DNA from 2 places in the Streptomyces sp. NPDC036813 genome. Region 1 is predicted to be linked to the other one. Evidence: riboswitches for the same ligand, from Rfam matches in the RefSeq annotation. Region 1 holds a riboswitch; the other holds the start of a gene.
What was found. Region 1 has a riboswitch for ZMP and ZTP ahead of ACZ67Q_RS13190 (bifunctional 5,10-methylenetetrahydrofolate dehydrogenase/5,10-methenyltetrahydrofolate cyclohydrolase). Riboswitches for the same ligand answer to the same signal wherever they lie in the genome.

Region 1 (14,533 bases):
CGTCGAGCATCCGGCCGGTCAGCTTCGGCCACCAGAAGTAGAAGCCGGCGAACATGGCGAACACCACCGTGCCGAACAGCACGTAGTGCAGGTGCGCGACGATGAAGTACGAGTCGGTGAGGTGGAAGTCCAGCGGCGGCGAGGCGATCAGCACGCCGCTCAACCCGCCGAGCAGGAACGTCACCAGGAAGCCCAGCGACCACAGCATCGGCGTCTCGAAGGAGATCGAGCCGCGCACCATCGTGCCGATCCACGCGAAGAACTTGATGCCCGTCGGCACGGCGATCAGGAACGACATCAGCGAGAAGAACGGCAGCAGCACCGCCCCGGTAGCGAACATGTGGTGCGCCCACACCACCGCCGAGAGCATGGTGATGGTCACGGTCGCGCCGATCAGCGGCAGATAACCCCACAGCGGCTTGCGGCTGAACACCGGGATGATCTCCGAGATGATCCCGAAGAACGGCAGCGCGACGATGTAGACCTCCGGATGCCCGAAGAACCAGAACAGGTGCTGCCACAGCAGCGCGCCGCCGTTCGCGGAGTCGAAGACGTGCGCGCCGAACTTGCGGTCCGCCTCCAGCGTGAGCAGCGCCGCGGTCAGCACGGGGAACGCCGGCAGGACCAGGATCGAGGTGAACAGCACGTTCCAGGTGAACAGCGGCATCCGGAACATGGTCATGCCGGGCGCGCGCAGGCACATGATGGTGGCGATGAAGTTCACCGCGCCCAGCGTCGTCGACACACCGGCCACCACCAGCCCCATCGCCCACAGGTCACCGCCCGCGCCGGGCGTGTGCACGGCGTCGTTCAGCGGCGCGTAGGCGAACCAGCCGAAGGACGCGGCCCCCGTGGGCACCAGGAACCCGGATACCACCATCAGGCCGCCGAACAGGTACATCCAGTACGACAGCGCGTTCAGCCGCGGGAACGCCACGTCCGGCGCGCCGATCTGCAACGGCATCACGGCGTTGGCGAACCCGGCGAACATCGGCGTCGCGAACAGCAGCATCATGATCGTGCCGTGGATCGTGACGAACTGGTTGTAGCCGTCCTTGCTCAGCAACTGCAGCCCGGGCCGCGCCAGCTCCGCGCGCATGGCCATGGCCAGCAGACCGGCGAGGAGGAAGAAGCAGAACGCGGTCACCAGATACAGGTGCGCGATGACCTTGTGGTCGGTCGTGGACGTCCAGCGCAACAGCGCACGGCCGAGCGTCCGCCCGGTCGAGGCCGGCTGTCCGTCCGGTCTGTGCTGTGCCCGCAGGTCTGTCATCGTCCTCCTCCCGGGACCGCGGCGACGCTACCGCCGTGGTCCACGGCGGTGTCCGCGCCACGCAGGGCCCGGGCCGGAGGTGCGCCCTACGGCGTATCCGCGACCGTCGCCCGCCTTGTGGACGTCTGTTTGAATCCGGGACGTCCGGGGACTCGGCGACGTAGTGCGAACGAAGGAACGCGCGGGCAGCAGAAGGAAGATGAGACGCCGTGACGACCGCTCAGTCCCAGGACAAGACCGTCATACGCCGAGCCGAGACCGGCTGGGCGAGGGCCCGCAGGCTGCGGCGCCAACGCGCGCTGCGCACCTGCCTTCCCGCCGTGGAGGACCCCGGCGCAGAGCCCGCGTCGCGCACCGGTGCCGATGGGAACATCGTCCGGGGCGAGGACTGAGGCGAGGCCCCCGGCAGGCACGCAGGCCGGGCCCCGGCCGGCACGGAGGCCAACGGTCAGACCGAGTGTTCGGGCGCGCGTCAGGCGTGCGTCTTGGCGAGGAGTTCGAGGATCTCCTCGGTCGTGCCCGTCTCGCCCAGTCGCGGGAAGATCCGCCGCACACTGTTCGCGTGCGCCTCGGCGTCCATGTCGCTCATGGCGTCCGTGACGAGGGTGACGTGGTAGCCGTGCTCGTGCGCGGCACGAGCGGTCGACTCGACGCCGATGCTGGTGGCGATGCCGGTCAGCACGATCTGCGTCACTCCGCGGCGACGCAGCTGCACGTCCAGGTCGGTGCCGTGGAAGGCACCCCAGTTGTGCTTGGTGACGGCGATGTCCTCCGTGTGCCCGGCCAGTTCCGGCACGATGACGTCCCAGCCCTCGGGGCGGGCCCCTCCCGCCCGGGGGGCTTCGGTGCGTCCGGGGACGGCGTCGGCGCCGTCGGCGGCGAACGACACACGCACCAGCACGACCGGCAGACCGCGCTCCCGGAACGCGTCGGCCAGCCGGGCGGCACGGGCGACGACATCGGCGCCCGAGTGCGGCTGCACGGGCGCGGCGGCGATCCCCGCCTGGAGGTCGATCACCACGAGAGCGGTGCGCGGATCGAGAGCGGTGACTGCCATGGTCGGGCCTTTCGGTGGTGTTCTGCGGACTTCGGGTGAGCGGTCCGGGCTTTCAGGAGCGAGGGGGCGTCACGGCTGCGAGGGGCCTCACGGCTGCGAGAGCCGCTCCAGCAAGGCCAGCGCCTCGAGCACCGTGTGCCGCTCGGCCTCCGTGAACCGGTCCTGCAGGGCGCGGGCCAGCCACTCCTCGCGGGCCTGCCGGTCACCGGCGACACGGTCCTGGCCGGACTCGGTCAGGGTGACCAGCTGGCGCCGGCCGTCGGCGGGATCGGGGCTGCGCCGGATCAGCCCGTGCTGCTCCAGCGCAGCCAGGGTGGCCGCCATCGACTGCGGACGCACCCCCTCGGCGGACGCGAGCGCGCTCGCCGTGGCCGCGCCGTGCTTGCCGACCAGGGTCAGCGCGGAGACCTGCGACGGGGTGAGCGCGTCGTCCCCGGCGACCGCACGGACGCGGCGACGCAGCCGCCCGATCAGGACGCGCAGCTCCTGGGCGGCGCGGACGGCGCTGCCGGAGATCTGCGGGGCGTTCTCCTCGTGGGCCATGCCCCGACGGTAGTTTCTTCAGGTAAAACTGTCCAGTTTCACCTGAACAGCCTTCCTGAACAGTTTCTCCTGAAGACAAGCGGGCGCCCCTGCCGCGAGCCGACGCCCCGCCGCCGCGGACCCGCGCCGTACGCTGAAGCCGTGCGCCTGCTGCTGATGTCCGACACCCATCTCCCCAAGCGCGCCAAGGAACTGCCGGCGCCGCTGCTCGCCGAACTGCCCGACGCCGACGTCGTCCTCCACGCCGGCGACTGGGTCGACACCGCCACCCTCGACCTGCTGGAGAGCCGCAGCCGCCGGCTGATCGCGGTGTACGGCAACAACGACGGCCCCGAGCTGCGCGCCCGCCTGCCCGAAGTGGCCCGCGCCGAACTGGGCGGCCTGCGCTTCGGCGTGGTCCACGAGACCGGCCCCGCCCAGGGCCGCGAGGCACGCTGCGCCGCCCGCTTCCCCGACCTGGACGTCCTGGTCTTCGGGCACAGCCACATCCCCTGGGACACCACCGCGCCCGGCGGCCTGCGGCTGCTCAACCCCGGCTCCCCGACCGACCGCCGTCGCCAGCCCCACTGCACCTATCTCACGGCCGCCGTGGCCGACGGCCGGCTCACGGACGTCGTCCTGCACCGGTTGCCGCCGCGCTGACGACCACCGCCCGCCGGCCCGCGTCACGGCCCCGGCGGGCCGCCCCGCCGGAGCCGATTCACCGCCCCGGCGTCCGGGCACCCGACGTGGACGCCCGTCGTCGCGTTCCTGTTCCGGGGGACCGGTCCCGGCCTGCTCACCCCGGCTGTGGTCGACGCATCGCCTCCTCCCCCGAGCGGCCGGGGAGCCTCCGCCCGTGTCTGTGCGGCCGCCGCGCTCCTCGTACTCGCCGTCCTGCCCGGGGCGCTGCTGCCCGCGTCTGCGAGCGGCGGCTGGCCTGCGGGTTTCGGACATGGGCCGGGCCGCCTCACCTCGGTGGAAGCGGCCCGGGCGCTGCGAGTGGATTGCGCTGTCACGGACCTCCTTCGACGGGACGGTTCCCTAACGGCGACGCATGCCGTGCATGCCTCGTCCATATATGGCGTGACTACCCCATATCGCCCCTGCCACACACAGGCGCCGACGGATTTTTCTCCCCGCCGGACTGGTCCGCGCTCAGCTGCTCGGACCGCTCCAGCCTGCGGAGACATGGCCCAGCCGCACCCGCTGCGGGTGGTCGCCGACCGGGACCGACACACGCTTGCGTCCCGTGGCGAAGTCGATGGCCGTGACCTGGTCGGCGCCGCTCTCGGAGATCACGCAGTCCCGGCCGTCGCCGCTGACCGTCGCCCAGTACGGCTTGGACGCGGGGACCAGCGGGCCCTCCTGGAGGGTGGCGCGGTCGACGACGGTCGCGTAGTCGTCCATCGTGCCCGCCACGCACAGCTTGCTGCCGTCCGGGTTCATCGACAGGCCGTGGTGGCGCGAGTCGTTGACGAAGGTGGTGCGGTCGTCACTGGTGGCGGGGTTCTTCGGCAGGGTCTTGGTCCGGGTGATCCTGTCCGTGGCGAGGTCGTACTCGAAGAAGCCGTTGAAGAACGACACCTGGAAGTACAGCGTCGACTCGTCGGGGGAGAAGACGGCCGGCCGCACCGCGTCGGAGTAGTCCTTCAGCCCGATCGCGTCGAGCCGCTCGCGCATGTCGATCACCTTGACCGGCTTGTACGTCGTCGCGTCGACGACCGTGATGTGCCTGTCACCCTTCGTCCAGTCCAGCCACGGCGCGTCCAGCGCGGTGTTCACGTCGCCGATGGCCATGTTCCACAAGTACTTGCCGTCCTTGGTGAAGATGTTCTCGTGCGGCTTGTCCCCGGTGGCGAAGGAGCCGAGCTGCCGGCCGGTGACGATGTCCAGGACGTGCACGGTGTTCGCGGTGGACGCGGACACCGCGACCCGGGTCCCGTCGGGGGAGACGGCCATGTGGTCGGCGCGGTACCCGGACACCGGGAAACGCCAGTTGAGCCTGCCGGTGGCCAGGTCGATCGAGACGACGTCGGCGAAGCTGGGCCGTGAGACGACGACCGAGCGGCCGTCGGGCGTGGAGTACATGTCGTCGGCGAACTGGTCGTGGCCCTCGCCGACGCTGTTGCGGATCGCCATGAAGTACACCCACTTGACCGGATCGGCGTTGATCTCCGCCAGCCGCTGTTCCTTGTCCGGTACGACGTTTATGCGGCCGATCCGCGCGAAGTCGCCGGTGGAGGCGATGACGTCGGCCGTGCCGTCCCAGTTGTTGCCGACGAACAGCACCTCCCGCAGCCCTGCGGCATCGGCGTGGGCGGCGGTGGCGGGGGAGGCGGTGGTGAGCGCGAGCGCGGCGGCGACCGTGCACAGAAGTCGGGGTCGAAAGGCGGGCATGACGGCTCCTCGGGGTGGGGTGGAACCCGAACACGCGTGGTGCACAAGAGACTTACTGCAAAGTAAGGAAGGGTTGCCCGCCCCGGCAAGAGCGCGGACGCACTAGGCCGTGATCCGCTCCAGCGCCCGCAGGACCGGCCCCTCGCCGTCCTCGGCGCGGATCCGCCTCCCCAGGGCCCGGGCCCGCTGCCCGTACGCCGGGTCCGTGACCGCCTCCACCCGTGCTGAGGCCGGCGCGCCGGCGGTGAGGCGGCGCAGCGGCAGCGTGCCCGGGGCCACACCCAGGGCGAAGCCGGCCGGCCCAGAAGCGTTCGTCGAACTGGATCGGCACCGGCACCGCCGACACGCCGGCGCAGCCTCGCCGCGGTGGTCCCGGCGCCGCAGTGATGGACCACCGCCGCCATCCGCGGGAACAGCAGCGGGTGCGGCACCTCCTCGGCGAGCAGCAGGTCGTCTCCGTCGGCGCTCAGCCCGCCCCAGCCACGCTGGATCACCCCGCGAAGCCCCGGCCGGCGCAGCGCACCCGCGACGGCCGCGCTGAAGCCGCCCGCATCGGGCACGGTGGCGCTGCCCAGCCCGACGAACACCGGCAAAGGCCCGGCGTCCAGGAACTCCCGTACTTCCAGGGGAGTTCGCTCTCCCGGTCGTACGGCCACCAGTAGACCGTCACCTCCAGGCCCGGCCGCCAGTCCCGCTGCCGGGGCACCACCAGCGGACTGAATCCGTGCAGCACCGGCCGGCGCTGCCGCTCCCGGGCGCGCAGCGTCGCCGCCGGTCGGACCGCGGGCAGCCCGAGCCGGGCCCGGACGGCCGGCACGGCCGACGCGAAGACGTGCTCCACGGCGAGGTTCAGCCCGAGACCCGCGACCCGGTTCGCGGCGCCACCCCAGGAGCCGGTGGTGAGCAGGGGCGGGGCGAACTCCCTTGTGGTGGAGAGCGGTTGCAGATGCAGGCCCAGGCTCGGCCGGCCCAGCCCCTCGGCGAGCGCGTGCCCCAGCGGGGCGAGCGCGGCGCCGAGGAGGAGTACATCGGCGTCCGCGGCGGCCGCCGGCAGCGCGTCGGTCGTACGGCCGGCCAGCGCCCGGGCCATCCCCACCACCCGCACCAGCTTGCCCGGCCCGGTCGCGCTGCGGTGCAGGCCCCGCCCGCGGGCCGACTCCAGCTCGGCGCGCGGATCCACCGGCAGCGCGTGAACGGCCACCCCCGAGCCCGTCAGCAGTGGCGCGAACCGCTCGTGGGTGACCGGGGTGACCTCGTGCCCCGCCCACGCCAGGGCGTGCCCGAGACCGGCGAAGGGGCCGCGTCGCCCCGGGACCCCGCCGTCATGATCGCCACACGCACCCAGCGCAGTATGGCGAGGATCCCGCGGGTCCACAGAACGACCCGCGGGAAACGGCCACTTCGGCGCTACGGGATCACACCGACACCCCGAGCTGCCGGGCCGCCGCGTCCACCGTCTGCTCCAGCAGCGTGGCGATGGTCATCGGGCCGACCCCGCCCGGCACCGGGGTGATCAGCGAGGCGCGCTCCACCGCCGAGTCGAAGTCGACGTCACCGACGTTGCCCTCGTTGTAGCCCGCGTCGATCACCACCGCGCCCGGCTTGAGGTCCTGCCCGCGGATCAGCCGGGGGCGGCCCACGGCGGCGACGACGATGTCCGCCTCCCGCACGGCCGCCGACAGGTCCGCGGTGCGCGAGTGGCAGTAGGTGACGGTCGCGTCGCGGGCGAGCAGCAGCATCCCGACCGGCTTGCCGAGGATCGCGCTGCGGCCGACGACGACCGCCCGCTTGCCCGACGGGTCGACGCCGTACTCGTCGAGCAGCCGCATGATCCCGCCCGGCGTGCACGAGACGAAGCCGGGAAGGCCGAAGCTCATCGTCGCGAAGGACGCGAAGGTGACGCCGTCGACGTCCTTCTCCGGCGCGATCGCCTCGAAGGCGGCGCGCTCGTCGATGTGGTCCCCCACCGGGTGCTGGAGCAGGATGCCGTGCACGGACGGGTCGGCGGACAGCGCCCGGACCGTCGCCACCAGTTCCTCGGTCGTGACGGACGCGGGCAGCGCCACATGCCGTGAGTCGATGCCGGCCTTGCGGCAGCGGTTCTGCTTCATCCGCACATAGGTGACGGAGGCGGGGTCCTCGCCGACGAGCACCGTGGCGAGGCAGGGCGCCGTCCCGGTGCGCCCGGTGAGGTCGGCGGCGCGCTTGGCGGTCTCCTCGACGGTGCGGCGGGCGAGCGCGGTGCCGTCCATGAGGCGGGCCTGGGTCATGATGCAACTCCTGAGCGGGTACGACATCGCCCAGGCGCACGGCATCGACTCCACGGGGCCGCTCCCCGGTGGTGCTCCACCTCAGCGCCAGTCACGGCCCGCGACCAGGGTAACCGAGCCCCCGCGCCGTCCCGGCCCCCGGTACCGCACGAGGAAGGTCCAGGTCAGCCGTGGGCCGACCTGGACCTTCCTCGTCCCGTCACTCGTCCCACGCCTCGACGATGATCTGTTCCGAGATCTTGCCGTCGGTCAGCGTGATCATGGACTCGGACAGCACCCGGGTGCCGTCCGGGTACTCGCAGGACTCGCAGTACGCCGCGCGGTCGCCCTGGACCACGCACTGCTCCAGCTTGTGCGTCATGTCACGGCTGTAGACGTCGTCGAGCATCTCGCGGATCTCGTCCCGGCCGTGCAGCACCGCCGGGTTGCTGGGCTGAGCGTTGCGGTTCACGAGACGGATCTCCGCGTCGTCGGCGTACAGGGACAGCAGCGCCTCGGCGGTGCGGTCCTCGATGCCTCTGCGCAGGGTCTCCGTGTCGAAGCCGGTGTGTGCCGTGGTGCCCATGGTGACCTCCTTGCCCGGCCGCGGCCCGACAGCGAGGGGAACGGGCCGCACATGGCCTACCCCAAAGGCTCCTCCGCCCCGCCGGGCTCGGCAAGCGCAGCCCGCTCACTGCGCCTGACGGGTGAGCCGGCCCGCGTGGCCGTGTCCATCGGGGCCCTGCCGCCGTTGCTGAAGGCATGATCTCCACTCGTCGTATCGTCGCCGCCGCCGCACTCGCCGCCGGGATCGCCGGTATCACCGCCCCCGCGGCCAACGCCGGCGTCCTGGGCTCCGACCAGCTGAACCCGATCGCCGTGCTCGACTCGCTCACCACCAGCGACATCCCCGCCGAGCACAAGGACGAGGTTCCCAGCGTCTCCCAGCAGCTGTCCTCGCTGAACCAGGCGAACGACCTCAACAAGCTGAACGAGCTCCACCAGATCACCGACCTGGTCGCCCCGGTCACCGGCCTGCTCCCCGTCGGCTGAGACCACGCACATCTTCGAGGGGCCGCCCGCCGAGGCGGCCCCTCGGCATGTGCGGCCCCTCGCCCGCCGTATGACGCCCGCCGTCCTCACCCCGCGGCATGTTCCCGTCCTCGGCCCCCCGGCGCTTGATCGCGCGTAGGGTCGGAAACGGGACGGATGCCCCGTCGAGGGAAGGATGGAGCAGCATGGCGCAGGAAGTACGCGGCGTGATCGCGCCGGGCAGGGACGAGCCGGTGCGCATCGAGACGATCGTCGTGCCCGATCCCGGGCCCGGGGAGGCCGTGGTCCGCGTCCAGGCATGCGGTGTCTGCCACACCGACCTGCACTACAAGCAGGGCGGGATCAGCGACGACTTCCCCTTCCTGCTCGGGCACGAGGCGGCCGGTGTGGTCGAGTCCGTCGGGGAGGGCGTCACCGACGTCGCGCCCGGCGACTTCGTGATCCTCAACTGGCGCGCGGTGTGCGGACAGTGCCGGGCCTGTCTGCGGGGGCGGCCCTGGTACTGCTTCGACACGCACAACGCCACGCAGAAGATGACCCTCGCCGAGACCGGCCGGGAGCTCTCCCCGGCGCTCGGCATCGGCGCGTTCGCCGAGAAGACGCTCGTCGCGGCCGGCCAGTGCACCAAGGTCGACCCGGCCGTCTCCCCGGCCGTAGCCGGGCTGCTCGGCTGCGGGGTGATGGCCGGCATCGGCGCGGCGATCAACACCGGCGGGGTCACCCGCGGCGACTCGGTCGCCGTGATCGGCTGCGGCGGCGTCGGCGGTGCGGCGATCGCGGGAGCGCGTCTGGCCGGCGCGGGCCGGATCATCGCCGTCGACATCGACGACCGCAAGCTGTCCACCGCCCGCAGCCTGGGCGCCACCCACACCGTCAACTCCAAGGACACCGACCCGGTCGAGGCGGTGCGCGAACTGACCGCCGGTTTCGGCGCCGACGTCGTCATCGAGGCCGTAGGCCGCCCGGAGACGTACACCCAGGCGTTCTACGCTCGTGACCTCGCCGGTACCGTCGTGCTCGTCGGGGTGCCCACGCCCGAGATGAAGCTCGAACTGCCGCTGCTGGACGTCTTCGGCCGGGGCGGCGCGCTGAAGTCGAGCTGGTACGGCGACTGCCTGCCCTCCCGCGACTTCCCGATGCTGATCGATCTGCATCTGCAAGGGCGGCTGCCGCTGGACGAGTTCGTCACCGAGACGATCCAACTGGACGAGGTGGAGAAGGCGTTCGAGCGGATGCACCACGGCGACGTGCTGCGCTCGGTGGTGACGCTGTGACGACCGCCCGCATCGAACGCCTCGTCACCTCAGGGCAGTTCACGCTCGACGGCGGCACCTGGGACGTCGAGAACAACGTGTGGATCGTCGGCGACGACCACGAGGTGATCGTCATCGACGCCGCGCACGACGCCGACGCCATCGCCGCGGCCGTCGGCGACCGGCGCCTCACCGCGATCGTGTGCACCCACGCCCACAACGATCATGTGAACGCCGCGCCGGAACTCGCCGACCGCACCGGTGCCGTGATCTGGCTGCACCCCGACGACCTGCCGCTGTGGAAGCTCACCCATCCCGACCGCGACCCCGACGCCCACCTGGTCGCCGGGCAGGTCATCGAGGCAGCCGGCACCGATCTGACCGTGCTGCACACCCCGGGGCACGCGCCCGGCGCCGTCTGCCTCTACGACCCGGGCCTCGGCGCCGTCTTCACCGGCGACACGCTCTTCCAGGGCGGCCCCGGCGCGACCGGCCGCTCCTACTCCCACTTCCCGACGATCATCACCTCGCTGCGGGACCGTCTGCTGAAGCTGCCGCCGGAGACGAAGGTGCTCACCGGGCACGGTGACGCCACCACCATCGGCGCCGAGGCACCCCATCTGCAGGAGTGGATCGACCGGGGGCACTGAACGGCGGCGGACCGGGCGAGTGACGAGCCGTAAAACCTGACAGGAGATGTCCGGCTTCCACGGCACCCTCGGGACCAGAACCTCACCCAGGGAAAGAGGAGGCCGGACATGGCACGTCCGCTGGACGGCAAGGTGGCGCTCGTCGCCGGGGCGACACGCGGCGCGGGCCGCGGGATCGCGGTCGAGCTCGGCGCGGCCGGCGCCACCGTGTACGTCACCGGTCGCACCACCCGCGCCCGGCGGTCCGAGTACGACCGCCCCGAGACCATCGAGGACACCGCCGACCTGGTCACCGAGGCGGGCGGCAAGGGCATCGCCGTACCCGCCGACCACCTTGACCCCGCGCAGGTGCGTGCCGTGGTCGACCGCGTCGACGACGAGCAGGGCCGTCTCGACGTCCTCGTCAACGACATCTGGGGCGGCGAAACGCTCTTCGAGTGGGACACTCCCGTCTGGGAGCACGACCTCGACAACGGGCTGAGGCTGCTGCGGCTCGCGGTGGAGACCCACCTGGTCACCAGCCACCACGCCCTGCCACTGCTGCTGCGCAGGCCAGGCGGACTGGTCGTCGAGATGACCGACGGAACCGCGGAATACAACCGTGACACCTACCGCAACAACCTCTTCTACGACCTCGCCAAGGCGTCCGTGCTGCGCATGGGCTTCTCCCTCGGCCATGAACTCGGCCCGCGCGGCGCCACCGCCGTGGCCCTCACCCCCGGCTGGCTGCGCTCGGAGATCATGCTCGACCGGTTCGAGGTGCGCGAGGACAACTGGCGCGACGCCCTCGACCGTGAGCCGCACTTCGCGATCTCCGAGACCCCGCGCTATGCCGGCCGCGCGGTCGCCGCCCTGGCCGCCGACCCGGACGTGGCCCGCTTCAACGGCCGGTCCCTGTCCAGCGGCGGCCTGGCCCGGGTGTACGGCTTCACTGACCTCGACGGCAGCCGTCCCGACGCCTGGCGCTACCTGACCGAGGTCCAGGACGCGGGCAAGCCGGCGGACACCACGGGCTACCGCTGACCCGCCGGCCCTGCCACCGCCGGCCACCACCGGCCCCGCCACCACCGGCTCCGCTTGGCGGCCCCACCGGCCCTGCTCGGCGGCCCACCGGCCCTGCTACCGCCGGCCCGCGGACGTGTCCGGCAGCGCCCAGCGTGCCGAGTGTCCCGGCGGCAGGGCCAGGTCCTCGCGCACGGCCGCGTAGAACTCCTCGCGGCCGGTGCGCTGCCGGTCGAGCAGGATCTGCCACGCCCCCGGGTCACGGGTGCCGGCGCGCACGAAGTTCTCCATGTCGAGCGCGACGACGACCCACGCGCGTGCCTTCTCCACCACCCCGGTGCTGCCCAGCATGAGGAGAGCCTCCCCGGAGGGGTCCCGCGCGAGCGCCGCCTCGGCCAGCAGCGGCTCCGCCTCCTCGGGCGTCAGAGGGTGCGGGTGCGGGTCGTTGCCGAAGTGGGCGGCGACCCGGTAGGTCAGCGTCACCGACTGCTTCACCGCGCGCGCCCAGTCCGAGTAGACGGCGAGCCGCCGCTCCTCCCACCGCGTCGCCCGCTCCCGCCGGAACCGCGCCCGGTCCGCCCGCACGACCGCCAGATAGGAACCGACCGCACCGATCACCACACCGAGCAGGGCCGGCAGTTGCTGTATGAACGTCCACATGCCGGCACGGTATCCGTCCGCAGGGATCCCCACGGCGGCACACGACGGAAGCCGACATGCCCCGACGGGCCGTCAGTCTGCCCTGGACCGCCCTCCGTTCACCTGCGCCACGGCCCTGCGCAGCCGCCCGAGCAGTGCGCGAGCCGCGGGTGAGACGGGGCCGTCCGACCGCCAGGCAAGCGCCACCCGGCCGCGCGCCCGCGGATCGTCGACACGCCACACCCGCAGCCCCTCGCCCGTGGGCCGCCCCGGTACGACGGCCACTCCGAGCCCGCGCGCGGCCAGGTCGACCAGTGCCCGTGGGGTCGCCGCCTCGAAGGCGACCCGCGGCCGGAACCCGGCCTGGGCGCACAACCGCTCCAGGACGCCGCGCACCCCGGTGCCGCGCGGCAGGGTGATCAGCGGATGCCCGCCCAGCGCGGCGACCGGCAGGGCGCCGCGGCCCCCATGGGCGGTTGCCAGCTCGTGTCCTGCGGCGACGGCAGCGCTGAGCGGTTCGTCGATGACCACCTGGTGGCCTACGCCCGGCGGCGGTTCCTCCTCGGCGAGCCCCGCGACCGCGAGGTCCAGCTCGCCGCGGCGCACCGCCTCCAGCATCCGGTCGGAGGTGTCCTCGGTGAGCGTGATCTCCACCCGGGGATGCTCCTCGTGGAAGGCGGCCAGCAGCCCGATCAGATCCATCGTGTGCCCGAGTGTGCCCGGGACCATCCCGATCGCGACCCGGCCGCGCAGCAGCCCCGTGAACTCCTCCACCGCCTGCCGCACCCCGTCCACCGCCGCCAGCGCGGCCCGCGCGTACGGCAGCACTGCCTCGCCGACCTCCGTCGGCCGCACCGCGCGCGCCGAGCGGTCCAGCAGCGGATGGCCCAGCTCCCGCTCCAGCCGCCGGATCTGCGCGCTCAGCCCCGGCTGCGCCAGATGCAGCCGCTCGGCGGCCCGGGTGAAGCCGCCCTCCTCCACGACGGTCACGAAGTAGTGCAGCTGCCTCAACTCCATAACGGACGATGCTAGATGCCAGAGCAAACGTGTCTTGGACTTATGGCCGGGCGGACAAGATCCTGGACGCATGGGGACCACAGACCACGCCATCGCCGCCGAACGCCGGGACCTGTCCGACCTGTTCGGCGCGCTCACCGCGGACCAGTGGGAGCAGCCCAGCCTGTGCGCGGGCTGGCGGGTGCGGGAGGTGGTGGCCCACATGTCGATGGGCTTCCGGTACTCCCGCCCCCGCGTCCTGCGGGAGCTGCTCGCCGCGCGCGGCAGCCTGCACCGCATGACCGACCGGCTCGCGCGGCGCGACGCCGCCGCTCACACCGACGCGGAACTCGCCGGCTTCCTGCGCACGCACGCCCGCCATCCGTGGGGTCCGCCGGTGGGCGGGCGCGCCGCGGCCCTCGGGCACGACGTGGTGCACGGCTTGGACGTCACCGTCGCCCTCGGGCTCGACCGCCGCGTCCCCGAGGACCGGCTGCGCATCGTTCTCGGCACCCTCTCCCCGCGCGGCGCCCGTTTCTTCGGCGCCGACCTCACCGGCGTCCGGCTTGTCGCCGACGACCTCGACTGGTCGTACGGCAGCGGCAGCCCGCTGCACGGCGCCGCGCAGGATCTGCTGCTCGTCGCCTTCGGACGGCGGCTGCCCGCCGTCCGGCTCGACGGGCCGGAAGTTCACCGATTCGTCACAGCCTGACCGGCCCCTGCAACCAACACCCCCGACTGCCTGTCTACCTGGCAGAGACCGCAGGACGGGCAAGGGAGAAACCGGACATGAGGAACATAGGCCGTCGGGGCGCCGTCGCCCTCGGCGTCACCGGACTGGTGGCGCCGCTCACACTGGCGCTCGGCGCCGCACCGGCGCAGGCCGCGTCGAGTTGCACCACCAGCACCGGCCCGTACCAGAAGCAGGTCGAGAAGTTCCTCGGCCGCCCGGTGGACGGCCGGCAGTCGTCCGCCGACTGCAAGGCCATCCAGGCATTCCAGACCAGACACGGCATCACGCCGAACATCGGCTACGCCGGGTCCGTCACCTGGGGCGTGATGGACCTCATGAACAAGCAGAAGGCCGTCGGGAAGAACCCGAACAAGTCAGGCAAGTGCCCGGTGAACAAGGGCCGTATCGCCTGTGTCGACCTCACCCTCCAGCTCAGCTGGATCCAGGACGGCAAGAAGCTCGTCTACGGCCCGGTCCCGGTGCGCACCGGCCGGGACGGCTACGAGACCCGCACCGGCCTGAAGAAGATCTACTGGCGTGACATCGACCACGTCTCCAGCGTCTACCACGTGGCCATGCCCTACAGCCAGTTCTTCGACGGCGGGCAGGCCTTCCACTCGGTCGGCGTGAGCATGTGGAACCCGCCCGGCTCGCACGGCTGCGTCAACATGACCAAGACCGACGCGAAGAACTACTGGTCACTGCT
Region 2 (14,533 bases), on a different contig from region 1:
GCGCCAGGTCGACCCGGCCGCGCTGGAGTCGGCCCGCTCGCTCGGCGCGACCCCCGGCCAGCAGCTGCGCCAGGTCCAGCTGCCGCTCGCCCGGCCCGCGTTGCTGCTCGCGCTCAACCAGGGCGTGGTCCTCGTCCTCGCCGTCGTCATCATCGGCGGCCTGGTCGGCAGCGGCGCCCTCGGCTACAGCGTCGTCTTCGGTCTCGCCCAGGGCGACCTCGCCACCGGCCTGGTCGCCGGCATCGCGATCGTCTGCCTGGGCCTGATGCTCGACCGGGTGACCCAGCCGACGGACCGCCGCGCGGGGAAGGGAGCCTGACATGCGTATCCGTACGACAGCCGCCGTCGCCGCGGCGGGCTCGCTGCTGCTGCTCACCGGCTGCGGTGCCGCCGACATGACCAAGCAGGCGTCGCCCTTCGCGAACGCCCGGGGCGCCAAGACGGTCACCCTGTCCGTGCAGTCCTGGGTGGGCGCGCAGTCCAACGTGGCCGTCGCCCAGTACCTGCTGGAGCACAAGCTCGGCTACCGCGTCGACACCGTCCAGGTCGACGAGGTGCCCGCCTGGGACGCGCTCAGCCAGGGCCGCGTCGACGCGATCCTGGAGGACTGGGGCCACCCCGACCAGGAGAAGCGGTACGTCGACGACAAGCACACCATCGCCCGGGCCGGCGGACTCGGCGTCACCGGTCACATCGGCTGGTTCGTGCCGACGTATCTCGCCAAGCAGCACCCCGACATCACCGACTGGCGCAACCTCAACAAGTACGCCTCGCTCTTCAAGACCGCCGAGAGCGGCGGCAAGGGCCAGCTGATGGACGGCTCCCCGTCGTACGTCACCAACGACAAGGCGCTGGTGAGCAACCTGAAGCTGAACTACCAGGTCGTCTTCGCCGGTTCCGAGGCGGCGCAGATCACCCAGATGAAACAGTTCGCCAAGGAGAAGAAGCCCTTCCTGACCTACTGGTACGCACCCCAGTGGCTGTTCAAGAAGGTGCCGATGACCGAGGTGAAGCTGCCGCCGTACAAGGAGGGCTGCGACGCGGACGCGGCGAAGGTCGCCTGCGCCTACCCGCACACCCCGTTGCAGAAGTACCTCAATGCGGACTTCGCGCACCGCGGCGGCAAGGCGGCGGCCTTCCTGAAGAAGTTCCGGTGGACGACCGAGGACCAGAACGCGGTCGCCCTGATGATCGCCGAGCAGAAGCTCACGCCCGAGCAGGCGGCGAAGAAGTGGGTCGACAGCCACCCGTCCACCTGGAAGGCGTGGCTGTCCTGACGGCGTGTCCGGCCGGCGCGGCTGTCCTCACGGCGTAGCCGTCCGGCCGGCGCGGCTGTCCGGCCTGTGGCGCTGTCAGGTCGGTGTCGCGGTGCGGACGGCCTGGATCCCCTCGGCGATCTCTCGCAGGGCCTGTGCCGCCCGGCGCTGGAGCCCCGGTCCGAAGGTGATCCGGGTGGCCCCGCGCTCGCCCAGAGCGGCGGGCGTGGGGCCCTCGCCGACCCGGGCGAGGGCGTTCAGCGGCCCCTCGATCCCGGCCCGCAGCAGCGGCAGTACGTCGGCGGGGGCGAGAATCGGATACACGCAGTCGGCGCCCGCCGCCACGTACAACGCGGCCCGCTCGACGGCCCGTTCGGGGTCGCCGTCACCGTGGACGAAGGTGTCGATCCGGGCGTTCAGGAAGAGCCGCTCCCCTGCGGCGGCCCGCACCTCGGCCAGGAACTCGGCGTGTTCGCGCGGGTCCCTGAGCCGGCCGCCCGTGGAGTCCTCCAGGTTGCAGCCCACGGCGCCCGCCTCCAGCAGCCGCTCCACCAGCTCCTTCGGGGCGAGTCCGTAGCCGTCCTCGACGTCCGCCGACACCGGCACGTCCACCGCCCGCGCGATCCGGGCGACGGCCGCGAACATCTCGTCGGCCGGGGTCGCGCCGTCGGCGTACCCGAGAGACGCGGCCACGCCGGCGCTCGGGGTGGCGAGCGCCGGGAAGCCGGCCTCGGCGAAGACCCGGGCGCTCGCGGCGTCCCACGGTCCGGGCAGGACGAGGGGGTCGCCGGGGGAGCGGCGACGGTGCAGGGCGCGGAAGACGCCGGCCTTGTCCACGACGGGCTCCTCGGTCACCATGCGGGGCCTTCCGGGGGGATACGGCGGCCGATCATCAGCCGGTTCCAGCTGTTGACGACCGCGATCAGGCCGAGCAGATGGGCCAGTTCACGCTCGTCGAAGTGCACGGCGGCCCGCTCGTACACCGCGTCCGGCACAAAGCCGTCGGTGAGCACGGTCACCGCCTCCGTCAGCTCCAGTGCCGCCCGCTCGCGGGCGCTGTACCGCTCGTCCGCCTCTCGCCAGGCGTTCAGCAGCTGGATCCGCTCGTCCGACTCGCCGTTCTCGCGGGCGAGCGTCACATGCATGTCCAGGCAGAACGCGCACCGGTTGAGCTGCGAGGCGCGGATCATCACCAGCTCCGCGAGGACCGGATCACCCAGGCCCTTCTTGGCGGCGGCGCCGGCCTGCCGCAACGCGTCGCGGACGCCGGGGTCCAGCAGGGTCGTGCGCGCCGTCACGCGTGCTGCCCCGCCTGGTAGTGGCCCGGGGTCATGCGGCAGGTCACGCCGAACCGGTTCCAGGCGTTGATCACCGTGATCGCGGCGATCAGCTGGACCAGCTCCGCCTCCTCGAACTGCTTGGCGGCCCGCTCGTACACCTCGTCCGGCACGAAACCGTCGGTGAGGACGGTGACCGCCTCGGCCAGCTCCAGCGCCGCCAGTTCCTTCTCGGTGTAGAAGTGCCGGGACTCCTCCCAGGCGCTGAGCTGGACGATCCGCTCCACGCTCTCGCCGGCCGCGAGCGCGTCCTTGGTGTGCATGTCGAGGCAGAAGGCGCAGTGGTTGAGCTGCGAGACGCGGATCTTCACCAGCTCCGCCAGCTTCGGGTCGATGCCCTTCCGGGCGGCCACGTCCAGGCGGATCATCGCCTTGTACACCTCGGGCGCGTGCTGCGACCAGTTCAGGCGGGCCGGGGTCTCGGGGGCGTAAGCGACGTTCTCTGAGGTCATGTCCTCGAGCGTAGGAGCCGGGCAGCCCAGCGGTATGGTCCATTCCCATGGCAAAACCTTGGGCCACTTTCGGGGTCGACCTGCATCTGGAACCGTCCGGTCCCGGCGTGCGCCGGGGCCTGACCGACGCGCTGCGCGAGGCCGTGCGCGGCGGACGCCTCGCCCCCGGCACCCGGCTGCCCTCCTCCCGCTCGCTCGCCGCCGACCTCGGCATCGCGCGCAACACCGTCGCCGACGCCTACGCCGACCTCGTCGCCGAGGGCTGGCTCACCGCCCGGCAGGGCTCCGGCACCCGGGTCGCCGAGCACGCCGCCGTGCCGCGTCCGCAGGAGCGCCCGGCACCTCGTCACCGTGAGCCCGGCCGGCCCACGCACAGCCTCCTCCCCGGCGTGCCCGACCTCTCCTCCTTCCCGCGAGCCGAGTGGCTCAAGGCCGCCCGGCGCGCCCTGGCCGCCGCGCCCGACGACGTCCTCGGCTACGGCGACCCGCGTGGCCGCATCGAGCTGCGCACCGCGCTCGCCGGCTACCTCGCCCGCGCCCGGGGCGTGCGCGCCGACCCCGGCCGGATCGTCGTCTGCAACGGCTTCGCCCGCGGCCTGAAACTCCTCGCCGAGGTCCTGCACGGCCGCGGCCTGCGCAGCCTCACCGTCGAGTCGTACGGCCTCGACGTGCACTGGGACCTGCTGCACCGCACCGGTCTGACCACCGTCCCGCTGCCCCACGACGACGCCGGGCCCCGGATCGACGCCCTCGGCGACGCCGGTGCGGTGCTGCTGAACCCCACCCACCAGTTCCCGCTCGGGGGCGCCCTGCCGCCCGAGCGCCGCGCCGCCGCCGTGGAATGGGCGCGGCGCACCGGCGGACTGATCCTTGAGGACGACTACGACGGCGAGTTCCGCTACGACCGCCAGCCCGTCGGCGCGCTCCAGGACCTCGACCCCGACCACGTCGTCTACCTCGGCACCGCCAGCAAGTCCCTCGCGCCCGGCCTCCGGCTGGGCTGGATGGTGCTCCCCGAGTCGCTCCTGCCGGAGGTCCTGGAGTACGGCGGTGCCCGCTCCGCCGGCGTCCTCGACCAGCTCGCCCTGGCCGAGTTCATCACCTCCGGCGCCTACGACCGGCACATCCGCGCCGCCCGGCTCCGCTACCGGCGCCGCCGGGACGCCCTGGTCGCCGCGCTCGCCGCCCGCGCGCCGCAGGTCTGCGTCACCGGCATCGCGGCCGGGCTGCACGCCGTACTGCGGCTGCCGCCCGGCACCGAGCAGGCGGTGGTGCAGGCCGCGGCCTGGCAGGGTCTCGCCGTCACCGGCCTCGACTACTACCGCCACCCCGACACGACCACGGACCCTCTCGAGGCCCTGGTGGTCGGCTACGGCACCCCCTCCGACCACACCTGGCCCCGAACCCTGGAGGCGCTGTGCCGCGCGATGCCCTGACCGGCGGTCTCGGCGGGAGTGGCCGGGGGACGGGGGGACCGTCTCAACGCCCGTGAGGCGGCGTCCGGTCAGTGTCGGCCACCGCCGCGGTCAGCGGGCGGCGGACCTCCCGTGCCGGCCGTCGCGGAGGAGCGGCAGTCGCGGAGGACCGGCCGAACCCTCGCCGGGTGGCCGGGGCGCCCCTCCCAGGTCGCCTGCTCCCCGGCAGGGCGGCCGTGTCGGGCGTCGCCGACCGCCGAAGCCGGCGGTCGGTGGGCCGGCGGTGTCCGCCTTCGCGGAGGCGGCCGAGACCTCGGCGGGCCGTCCATGCCTCGCCGGTCGTCCGGAGCAAGTCCCGGCTCATGCCTCCTCGGGGACGGTTTCCGGGGCCTCTCCGAAGCGGGCCAGGGCGAGGGCTCCGGCCACTGCCACCGCGAACCCCAGGACGGCCAGCCAGGCCAGGCCCTCGCGGGTGCGGTCGCCGAGCCAGACCACGCCGATGAGGGCTGGGCCCACCGTTTCACCGATCACTATGCCGGCCGTGCTCGTCGTCACCGAACCCCGTTGCAGGGCCGACGTCAGCAGCAGGAACGCCGCGCCCCCGCCGAGCAGCAGGGCGTACGCCGCCGGGTCCCGCAGCAGGTCCAACGGGTCGAGGGAGTCGATCAGCCGGACCGTCACCTCCACCACCCCGAAGCCGAAGCCCGCCCCGAGCCCCAGCAGCAGCGCCCGCGTCCGCCCGACGAGCCGCCCGCCCGCCGCGCCCAGCAGCAGCACCGCCGCCGCCGTGGCGAGCATCGCCCAGTCGAGCCCCGCCGGTCCGCTGTCCTCGCCCTCCGTGCCCGAGGCCAGCCCCAGCATCGCCAGGCCCGCGCACACGACCCCCACCGCGGCCCACTCCACCCCGCTCAGCCGCGTCCGCAGCAGCCGCGCCGCGGCCACCGCCGTCACCGCAAGCGACGCGGCGAGGGCCGCGCCGACCGCGTAGATCGGGACCGAGCGCAGCGCCGCGATCTGCAGCAGGAAGCCGACCCCGTCCAGACCGAGGCCCGCCAGGTACCGCCACTGCCGCACCGCCCGCAGCAGCAGTGCCGCGTCGCCGCGGCCCGGAGCGGCGGCCGCTCGCGCCGCGATCGCCTGCAACACCGTCGCCGTACCGAAGCAGACCGCCGCGCCGAGCGCGCACACCATTCCGAAGAGCATCAGGCGACTCTAAGGGAGCGGTCCGGGGCGGGGGCTCCTGCATGCCCCCTCTCACCGGTCTCTAGGCTGACAGCCGAGAACGAGACATCCTTTCGACGGAGAACCAACCGCAACCACGGGGGAAAGACATGGCCGACGCACGGCGGCAACTGCGCTCCGGCACGGTGGTCCTCGGCGGGATGGGGCTGCTCGCTGCTGCCCTCACCGCCTGCTCCTCGGACCCGGACAAGCGCTGCGTGGACCGCGACAGTTACAACGCCCTCAAGGGCTACAAGGTCGTCTCCGACAAGAACTGCAAGTCCGGCACGGGCACCTGGTACTACGGCGGCAAGAAGAAGAGCGGCTGGGTCGACGGCGGCTCCTTCACCAAGCCCCGCAAGGGCGGCGGCGGTTCGGGCGGCAGCGGCGGCAGCCACGGCGACGGCGTCGACCGCGGCGGCTTCGGTGGCGGCAAGGGCAGCGGCGGCGGCTGAGGGGGCCGAGGACACATGGAACGCCGTACCGTCGCACCCCGCCCCGGCTGGCAGCAGACCGTGGAGGCGCAGGGCCTGATCTACCCGCTCACCCGCTACCCCGACGACTCCCTGCGCCCCTACTGGGACGAGAGCGCCCACTACGTCTTCTCCCTCGACGAGGTGGAGGCGCTGGAGGAGACCGTCGAGGAACTGCACCGCATGTGTCTGGCCGCCGCCGGCCACATCGTCGGCGAAGGCCGCCTCGCCGACCTCGGCATCACCGACCCGCGCGTCGCCGCAGCGGTCACCGAGGCATGGCACCGCCGCGCCGAACTGCCTTCGCTCTACGGGCGGTTCGACCTGCGCTACGACGGCACCGGCCCCGCCAGACTGCTGGAGTACAACGCCGACACGCCCACCTCCCTGGTGGAGGCGGCGTCCCCGCAGTGGTTCTGGATGGAGGACCGCTTCCCCGGCGCCGACCAGTGGAACTCCCTCCATGAACGCCTGGTCGCCGCCTGGCGCAAGCAGGCGAAGCTGCTGCCCCCGGGCAGCCCCCTGTACTTCGCGCACTCCGCCGCCGACGAACTCGGCGAGGACCTGATGACGGTCGCCTACCTCAAGGAGACCGCCGAGCAGGCCGGTCTGGAGACCGACTGGATCTCGATGGAGGAGATCGGCTGGGACCCGCTGTCGGGCCGCTTCGTCGACAACCGGCTCCGCTTCATCCGCAGCATCTTCAAGCTCTACCCCTGGGAGTGGCTCACCACCGACCGCTTCGCCGACCATGTCCTCGGCACCCTCGACAACGGCGGCGGCACCGGCTCCACCCTGTGGATCGAGCCCGCGTGGAAGATGCTGCTGAGCAACAAGGCGCTGCTGGCGATCCTGTGGGAGCTGTACCCCGGTCACCCCAACCTCCTGCCCGCCTACCTCGACGGCCCCCGCGAACTGGCCGCCGGCCCCGGCTGGGTCGCCAAGCCGCTGCTCGGCCGCGAGGGCGACGGGGTGACGGTCCACGAGCCGGGCAGCGCACCCGAAGTCCGCGACGAACCCTGCTGCTACCAGCAGCTCGCCCCGCTGCCCGCGTTCGACGGCAACCACGTCGTCCTCGGCGCCTGGGTCGTCGAGGACGAGGCGGCCGGCCTCGGTATCCGCGAGTCCTCCGGCCTGATCACCGACGAGTACGCCCGCTTCCTGCCGCACGTGATCCTTTAGCCCGCATGGTGGACGGCCCCGCCCGGCCGTCCGACACGCCCGGTAGGCTGGCAGCGGGCCGTGACTGGCGCGCTGGGATGGGATGGACCATCGGGGAGCGGCCCCTGCGAAAGCTGTGCCGTGCGCCTGGGCCGAACCGTGAACGCCGTACCCACCACGTCCGGAGGTCCCCGATGGCCGAGAACGGTCCCCTCTCCACCGAGTCCACCGCCTACCGCGCGGCCCTCGACGTCATCCGCGCCGTCGAACCGCGGGTCGCCGACGCCATCCGTCAGGAGGTCGCCGACCAGCGCGAGATGCTCAAGCTGATCGCCTCGGAGAACTACGCCTCCCCGGCCACCCTGCTCGCGATGGGCAACTGGTTCAGCGACAAGTACGCCGAGGGCACCGTGGGCCGCCGCTTCTACGCCGGCTGCCGCAACGTCGACACCGTCGAGTCCCTCGCCGCCGAGCACGCCCGCGAACTCTTCGGCGCCCGGCACGCCTATGTCCAGCCGCACTCCGGCATCGACGCCAACCTCGTCGCGTTCTGGGCCGTCCTCGCCGACCGCGTCGAGGCGCCCTTCCTGCAGAAGACCGGCGTCCGGCAGATCAACGACCTCACCGACGCCGACTGGGCCGAGCTGCGCCAGGCCTTCGGCAACCAGCGCATGCTCGGCATGTCCCTGGACGCCGGCGGCCACCTCACCCACGGCTTCCGCCCCAACATCTCCGGAAAGATGTTCGACCAGCGGTCCTACGGCACCGACCCGGCCACCGGTCTCATCGACTACGAGGCCCTGCGCGCCCAGGCCCGCGAGTTCAAGCCGCTGATCATCGTCGCCGGCTACTCCGCGTACCCCCGTCTGGTGAACTTCCGGATCATGCGCGAGATCGCCGACGAGGTCGGTGCGACCCTCATGGTCGACATGGCGCACTTCGCGGGCCTCGTCGCCGGCAAGGTCCTCACCGGCGACTTCGACCCGGTCCCGCACGCCCAGATCGTCACGACCACCACGCACAAGTCCCTGCGCGGCCCGCGCGGCGGCATGGTCCTGTGCGACGACTCGCTCAAGGACCAGGTCGACCGCGGGTGCCCGATGGTCCTCGGCGGTCCCCTGCCGCACGTCATGGCCGCCAAGGCCGTCGCTCTCGCCGAGGCGCGGCAGCCCGCGTTCCAGGACTACGCCCAGCGGATCGTCGACAACTCCCGCGCGCTCGCCGAGGGCCTGATGCGCCGCGGTGCCACCCTGGTCACGGGCGGCACGGACAACCACCTCAACCTGATCGACGTCGCCGGCTCCTACGGTCTCACCGGCCGCCAGGCCGAGCAGGCCCTGCTCGACTCCGGCATCGTCACCAACCGCAACGCGATCCCGGCCGACCCGAACGGCGCCTGGTACACCTCCGGCATCCGCATCGGCACCCCGGCGCTCACCACCCGTGGCCTCGGCACCGCCGAGATGGACGAGGTCGCCGGTCTGATCGACCGCGTCCTGACGGCCGCCGAGCCCGGCACCACCAAGTCCGGCGCGCCCTCGAAGGCGGCCCACGTCCTGGACGCGAAGATCTCCGACGAGATCTCCCGTCGCGCCACCGACCTCGTGGCCGGCTTCCCGCTCTACCCGGAGATCGACCTGGGCTGACCCCCACCGGGGGCTCACCGGTCGATCAGCTCCTGACGAGGCTCGTCCCGCGGCGGCCCGGCACACTGCCGGGCCGCAGCGCGGCGTATCAGCAGCGTCCCGGCGACCCCGACGGCAAGCCCCGCGGCCGCCCACCCCGCGCCCTCGCGCGCATACCCCTCGCGACCGGCGGCCGGAGCGGCGCCGAGCCCGGGGAAGCCGGCGCCCGTCGGCCGGTCGTACACCGGGCGCGGCGCGCGGTGCCGGCGGATGTCGTGGTCCGGCAGGTCCGGCGCCGGATCGGTCCGCACCCACAGCGTGCCGTCCGGTGCCAGGAACCGGTCCGCACCCACGGCGAGCCGTCCGGTGCCAGGAACATGTGGTTTTGGCGCAGCATCGCCACGTCGCCGCCGGGCGCCCGCCGCGTCTGCGGCCGGCCCCCGACCCCGGTCGGCCCCCACAGCACCGTGAACCGCGCCGCCGGATACCGCCTCTGGGTCCACGCCTCGGGCATCCGCTCCGTACCGCCGTACGGCCGGCTCGAGCAGACCGCGCAGCCGGTCGGAGCCGGCCTCCCCGGCATGCCACGCCTCGGTGCGCCCGGCGCCGGCCGTGACGACCACGGCCACGTCGGGCTCCTCGGGCCCGGCACCGGCCCGCGCCACGGGATGCCCGACGGGATGCCCCATGGGAGCCGGCGGCGCCACGAGTGCGGTCCCCGGCGCCGGCAGCGTCACGAACAGCCCTGAAAGAGCCGCCAGTTGCCGCAACCCGCCCCGTCGCCGTCGCATCCCGCCCCCACCCGCTCATCCGCTCCCGGCCGCCCCGAGCCCCGTTCCCCCTCTGGTACACCGCCCGGCCCGCCGGTGTCCCCCTCTTGTCACAGGCGGAGGCTCCGCCACCTGTTGCGCAAGCGGATCGTGGTCGTGAATGATCAGGCCCGCTTCCGGCCCGGCGCAGCGCACCCAGCACCCGCCGTACCGCACTGACCCGCGGCACCGGGAGGCTTTCACCAGCGGCCGTCGGCCGCCTTCACACACACGCACCGGGGGAACGATGACCGCTCACGACGCCACGTCCGCACCAGCCGCTCCCACCGCGCCGGACACCCCGGCGGCAGCGGCAGGGGACCGCCCCGCGCCGCCCGCCCGGTCCCGGGGCGCCGCGCTGGGCGGCTGGGCCCTCACCATCGGGCTCAACGTGGCCGCCCCGATCCTCACCTACAACGCCCTGCGCGACCACGGCTGGAGCGAGTTCGCCGCGCTGCTCGCGAGCGGTGCCTGGCCGGTCCTCGACAGCGCCGTCCACCTCGCCTGGCGGCGCCGCCTCGACGAGTTCGCCCTGGTGACCCTGGTGTTCCTGGTGATCACAGCTGTGGTGTCGGTCGTCGGCCCCCACTCGGCCCTGTCCCTGCTGATCAAGGACTCGGTCGTCACCGGGCTGTTCGGGCTGTTGTGCCTGGTCACGCTGGCGGCGCAGCGCCCGCTGATGTTCTACTTCGGCCGCAAGTTCGCCACCGACGGCACGCCCGAGAGCACCGCCTGGTGGAACGGCCTGTGGGAGTTCGAGGGCTTCCGCTCGACCATGCGGACCATGACGACGGTCTGGGGCGTGGCCTACTGCCTGGAGGCCGTGGTCCGCATCGCGCTGGCCTGCACGCTCAGCACCGACACCATGGTCTCCCTGAGCCCGGTCCTGATCTACGGCGTGCTCGGCGCCCTCGCCCTGTGGACGGCCCTCTACGGCAAGCGGGCCCGCCGCAAGGGCGAGGAACGCACCGCGGCCCTGGCCGCCGCGCAGGCATAGGAGGGGTGTCTCGCCCCATTCCGGCCGGTGCTCCCCGCCGGCCGGGTGCCGCGCGCTGTGGCCTCCGTCTCACCGGAGGACGATCTTGTTACACGGCGCGCGAAGATTCGGTTCGCAGCTGTTTCCGACCAGTTCCTGTTCGACCCTCCCGCTCTGAGAGAATGGGCCCATGGCCTCTGATCGCCCGTCCGTCGCCCACCACCACCCTCAGGGGAGTGGCTCCGCCACGCCGCGTGCTCTTCGCGTGCTGTCCGGCATCCAGCCCACCGCCGGCTCGTTCCACCTCGGCAACTACCTCGGCGCCGTGCGCCAGTGGGTGGCCCTCCAGGAGTCCCACGACGCCTTCTACATGGTCGTGGACCTGCACGCGATCACGGTCCCGCAGGATCCGGCGGACCTGCGCGCCAACACCCGCCTCGCCGCCGCCCAGCTGCTCGCCGCCGGCCTGGACCCGGACCGCTGCACCCTCTTCGTGCAGAGCCACGTGCCCGAGCACGCCCAGCTCGCCTGGGTCATGAACTGCCTCACCGGCTTCGGCGAGGCCTCCCGCATGACCCAGTTCAAGGACAAGTCCGCCAAGCAGGGCGCCGACCGCGCCTCCGTCGGCCTGTTCACGTACCCGATCCTCCAGGTCGCCGACATCCTGCTGTACCAGGCGCACGAGGTGCCGGTCGGTGAGGACCAGCGCCAGCACATCGAGCTGACCCGCGACCTCGCCGAGCGCTTCAACGGCCGCTTCGGCGAGACCTTCACCGTGCCGAGGCCGTACATCCTCAAGGAGACGGCCAAGATCTACGACCTTCAGGACCCGTCGATCAAGATGAGCAAGTCGGCGTCCACGCCGAAGGGGCTCATCAACCTCCTCGACGAGCCGAAGACGACGGCGAAGAAGGTCAAGAGCGCGGTCACCGACACCGACACCGTGATCCGCTTCGACCCGGAGAACAAGCCGGGCGTGAGCAACCTCCTCAGCATCTATTCGACCCTCACCGGCTCGGGTGTCGCCGAGCTGGAGGAGAAGTACGACGGCAAGGGCTACGGCGCGCTCAAGACGGACCTCGCCGAGGTCATGGTCGAGTTCGTGACGCCGTTCCGGGAGCGCACCCAGAGTTACCTGGACGACCCGGAGACGCTGGACTCGATCCTCGCCAAGGGCGCGGAGAAGGCGCGTGCCGTGGCCGCGGAGACGCTGGCGCAGGCCTACGACAAGGTCGGATTCCTGCCGGCCAAGCACTGACCCGGCCGGCACGACACCCGAGCGCGGACGGTACGGCGGCTCACCCTGCGCGGTGAGCCGTACAGCACACGTCCGCACCCGCCCAACACCGCGGCGGCAGCCGTACAGTCGATAACCGACGGCTGCCGCGGCAGCCACCCCTGCCCCGGACCCGCCGGGACAGCACGACGACAGGAGACGACGTGGGGACCGTAACGATCGGCGTGTCGATCGCGGTCCCGGAGCCTCACGGCAGCCTGCTCCAACAGCTGCGCGCGGGCTTCGGTGACGCCGCCGCCCACGGCATCCCCACGCACGTCACACTGCTGCCGCCGACCGAGGTGGACGCCTCGGCCCTGCCGGACGTCGAGGCCCACCTCACCCGGGTCGCCGCGGCCGGCCGCCCCTTCCCGATGCGGCTGGAGGGCACGGGCACCTTCCGCCCGCTGTCCCCGGTCGTGTACGTGAAGGTCGTCGAGGGCGCCCAGGAGTGCACGCGGATCCAGCAGCAGGTCAGGGACTCCTCCGGTCCTGTCGAGCGGGAGCTGCAGTTCCCCTACCACCCGCACGTCACGGTGGCGCACGGCATCGACGACGCCGCCATGGACCGCGCCTACGCGGAACTCGCCGGCTACGCGGCCGACTGGTCCTGCACCGGCTTCGCCCTCTACGAACAGGGCGCCGACGGCGTGTGGCGCAAGCTGCGCGAGTTCACCTTCGGCGGCGCGGTGGTCCCGCCCCAGGCCGGCAGCGTGGAACAGGGTTCCCTGCGCTAGGGCCCTGGCAGGCCCCCGGCTAGAGCGGCAGCCGGCGGAACACGGCTCGCGGCAGATGCCGCAGCGCCGTCATCACCACCCGCAGGGCGCCCGGTACCCACACCGTCTCCGAGCGGCGGCGCAGGCCGAGTTCGATGGCGGCGGCGACCGCCTCCGGCGTCGTCGCGAGCGGTGTCTCCTCCCGCCCGTCCGCCTGCGGCGTCCGCACACTCCCGGGGCGTACGACCATGACGTGCACGCCGGTGCCGTGCAGCGCGTCGCCGAGGCCCTGCGCGAAGGCGTCCAGGCCGGCCTTGCTGGAGCCGTAGATGAAGTCCGAGCGGCGGGCCCGCTCGCCGGCCACGGAGGACAGCACGACGAGCGAGCCGTGGCCCTGGCCCTGCAAGGCGCGGGCGCTGACCAGGCCGGCGCTGAGGGCGCCGGTGTAGTTGGTCTGCGCGACGCGCACCGCGGCGGACGGCTCGCGTTCGTCGCGCGCCTGGTCGCCGGGCACGCCGAAGGCGAGCAGCACCAGGTCGATGTCGCCCTCCGCGAACACCTTGCCGAGGACCGTCTCGTGGGCCTCGGGGTCGAGCGCGTCGAAGGCGACGGTGCGCACGTCGGCGCCGAGGGCGCGCAGGCTCTCGGCGGCCCGCTCAAGACCGGGTGAGGGGCGCCCGGCCAGCCACACGGTGCGGGTGCGGCGGGCGATCAGCCGGCGCGCGGTGGCCAGCGCGATCTCGGACGTGCCGCCGAGGACGAGCAGGGACTGGGGGAGGCCGAAGGCGTCCTTCATGAATGGCTCCTGGGTGTCACGGGCGGTGGTCACAGACCGAGGCGGCGGGCGAGGTCCGAGGTGAACACCCCGCCCGGGTCCAGCTCCGCGCGCAGCCGGCGGAAGTCGGCCAGGCGGGGGTACATCGCGGTGGGCAGGTCCGGGCGCAGCCGGGCGTCCTTGGCGAGGCAGACCCGGCCGCCCGCCGCGGCGACCTCCTCGTCCAGGCCGTCGAGGAGGGCGGCGAGGCCGGGCAGGTGCGCCGGGAGGTCCAGGGCGAGGCTCCAGCCGGGCGCCGGGAAGGACAGCCAGCCGGGCCCGCTCTCCCCGAAGCGCTTGAGCACGGCCGGGAAGGACGGGCAGCGGTGTGCGGCGAGGCGGCGCACGATCCGGCGCAGGGTGTCCTCCTCGCCGTATCCGAGGAGGCACTGGTAGTGCACGAGCCCGCCGCGCCCGTAGACGCGGTTCCAGTGCGGGACGCCGTCCAGGGGGTGGAAGAAGGCGCTGATCGGTCGCAGTTCGGTACGCGCGCGTGCCGCCCTGCGGTGCCGCAGCTCTCCGGCCAGCGCGGCGGTGGTACGGCCGAGCAGTCCCGTGGGGACGAAGGCGGGCGGGGCGGGCAGCCGGCGGGGGCGGAAGGCCAGCGGTTCCTGCCATGCGCGGGTGCCCGGGCGCAGGGCGGCCGCGGGCGCGTGGTCGGCGTGGGTGACGATGCCCCGGCCGGTGGCCGCGCCGCGGGCGAGCAGGTCGATACGGGCGGCGGCGTGGCGGTGGCGCCGGGCGGCGTTCGCCAGGCGGGCCATCACCTCGTCGAGGTCACGCGCGCGTTCGGTGCCGACCGACATCAGGGCCGTCTCGACGGGCAGCAGCCGGAGCGTGACCGTGAGGATCACACCGGTCAGGCCCAGACCGCCGGTGGTCGCATCGAACAGCTGGGTGCCGTGGGGGACGGTGTGCACGGTGCCGTCGGCGGTGAGGAGTTCGAAGGACAGCACATGGCGGGAGAAGGCGCCCGCTACGGGGTGGTCGCTGCCGTGCACG

Region 2: linked by a shared signal. The riboswitch ahead of ACZ67Q_RS31860 (glycine hydroxymethyltransferase) and the one ahead of ACZ67Q_RS13190 (bifunctional 5,10-methylenetetrahydrofolate dehydrogenase/5,10-methenyltetrahydrofolate cyclohydrolase) in region 1 are both predicted to bind ZMP and ZTP.

The regions. Positions count from the first base shown of each region.
Region 1 is NZ_JBVJPV010000005.1:143,046-157,578, reverse strand. It holds gene ctaD (aa3-type cytochrome oxidase subunit I) at 1-1,273, opposite strand, end outside; gene ACZ67Q_RS13220 (hypothetical protein) at 1,483-1,665, shown strand; gene ACZ67Q_RS13215 (hydrolase) at 1,746-2,330, opposite strand; gene ACZ67Q_RS13210 (MarR family transcriptional regulator) at 2,418-2,873, opposite strand; gene ACZ67Q_RS13205 (metallophosphoesterase family protein) at 3,015-3,515, shown strand; gene ACZ67Q_RS13200 (YncE family protein) at 4,011-5,252, opposite strand; partial or broken gene ACZ67Q_RS13195 (glycosyltransferase) at 5,355-6,578, opposite strand; gene ACZ67Q_RS13190 (bifunctional 5,10-methylenetetrahydrofolate dehydrogenase/5,10-methenyltetrahydrofolate cyclohydrolase) at 6,668-7,522, opposite strand; ZMP/ZTP riboswitch at 7,544-7,627, opposite strand; gene ACZ67Q_RS13185 (nuclear transport factor 2 family protein) at 7,722-8,087, opposite strand; gene ACZ67Q_RS13180 (hypothetical protein) at 8,264-8,554, shown strand; gene ACZ67Q_RS13175 (S-(hydroxymethyl)mycothiol dehydrogenase) at 8,740-9,828, shown strand; gene ACZ67Q_RS13170 (MBL fold metallo-hydrolase) at 9,825-10,457, shown strand; gene ACZ67Q_RS13165 (SDR family oxidoreductase) at 10,566-11,480, shown strand; gene ACZ67Q_RS13160 (hypothetical protein) at 11,577-12,119, opposite strand; gene ACZ67Q_RS13155 (LysR substrate-binding domain-containing protein) at 12,192-13,115, opposite strand; gene ACZ67Q_RS13150 (maleylpyruvate isomerase family mycothiol-dependent enzyme) at 13,186-13,806, shown strand; gene ACZ67Q_RS13145 (L,D-transpeptidase family protein) at 13,884-14,533, shown strand, end outside.
Region 2 is NZ_JBVJPV010000018.1:76,627-91,159, reverse strand. It holds gene ACZ67Q_RS31905 (ABC transporter permease) at 1-319, shown strand, start outside; gene ACZ67Q_RS31900 (ABC transporter substrate-binding protein) at 321-1,277, shown strand; gene ACZ67Q_RS31895 (isocitrate lyase/PEP mutase family protein) at 1,353-2,114, opposite strand; gene ACZ67Q_RS31890 (carboxymuconolactone decarboxylase family protein) at 2,108-2,554, opposite strand; gene ACZ67Q_RS31885 (carboxymuconolactone decarboxylase family protein) at 2,551-3,045, opposite strand; gene pdxR (MocR-like pyridoxine biosynthesis transcription factor PdxR) at 3,093-4,481, shown strand; gene ACZ67Q_RS31875 (DMT family transporter) at 4,821-5,651, opposite strand; gene ACZ67Q_RS31870 (hypothetical protein) at 5,792-6,136, shown strand; gene ACZ67Q_RS31865 (glutathionylspermidine synthase family protein) at 6,152-7,336, shown strand; ZMP/ZTP riboswitch at 7,387-7,475, shown strand; gene ACZ67Q_RS31860 (glycine hydroxymethyltransferase) at 7,510-8,961, shown strand; gene ACZ67Q_RS31855 (hypothetical protein) at 8,976-9,293, opposite strand; gene ACZ67Q_RS31850 (VC0807 family protein) at 9,997-10,746, shown strand; gene trpS (tryptophan--tRNA ligase) at 10,991-11,983, shown strand; gene ACZ67Q_RS31840 (2'-5' RNA ligase family protein) at 12,166-12,738, shown strand; gene ACZ67Q_RS31835 (decaprenylphospho-beta-D-erythro-pentofuranosid-2-ulose 2-reductase) at 12,758-13,513, opposite strand; gene ACZ67Q_RS31830 (FAD-binding oxidoreductase) at 13,543-14,533, opposite strand, start outside.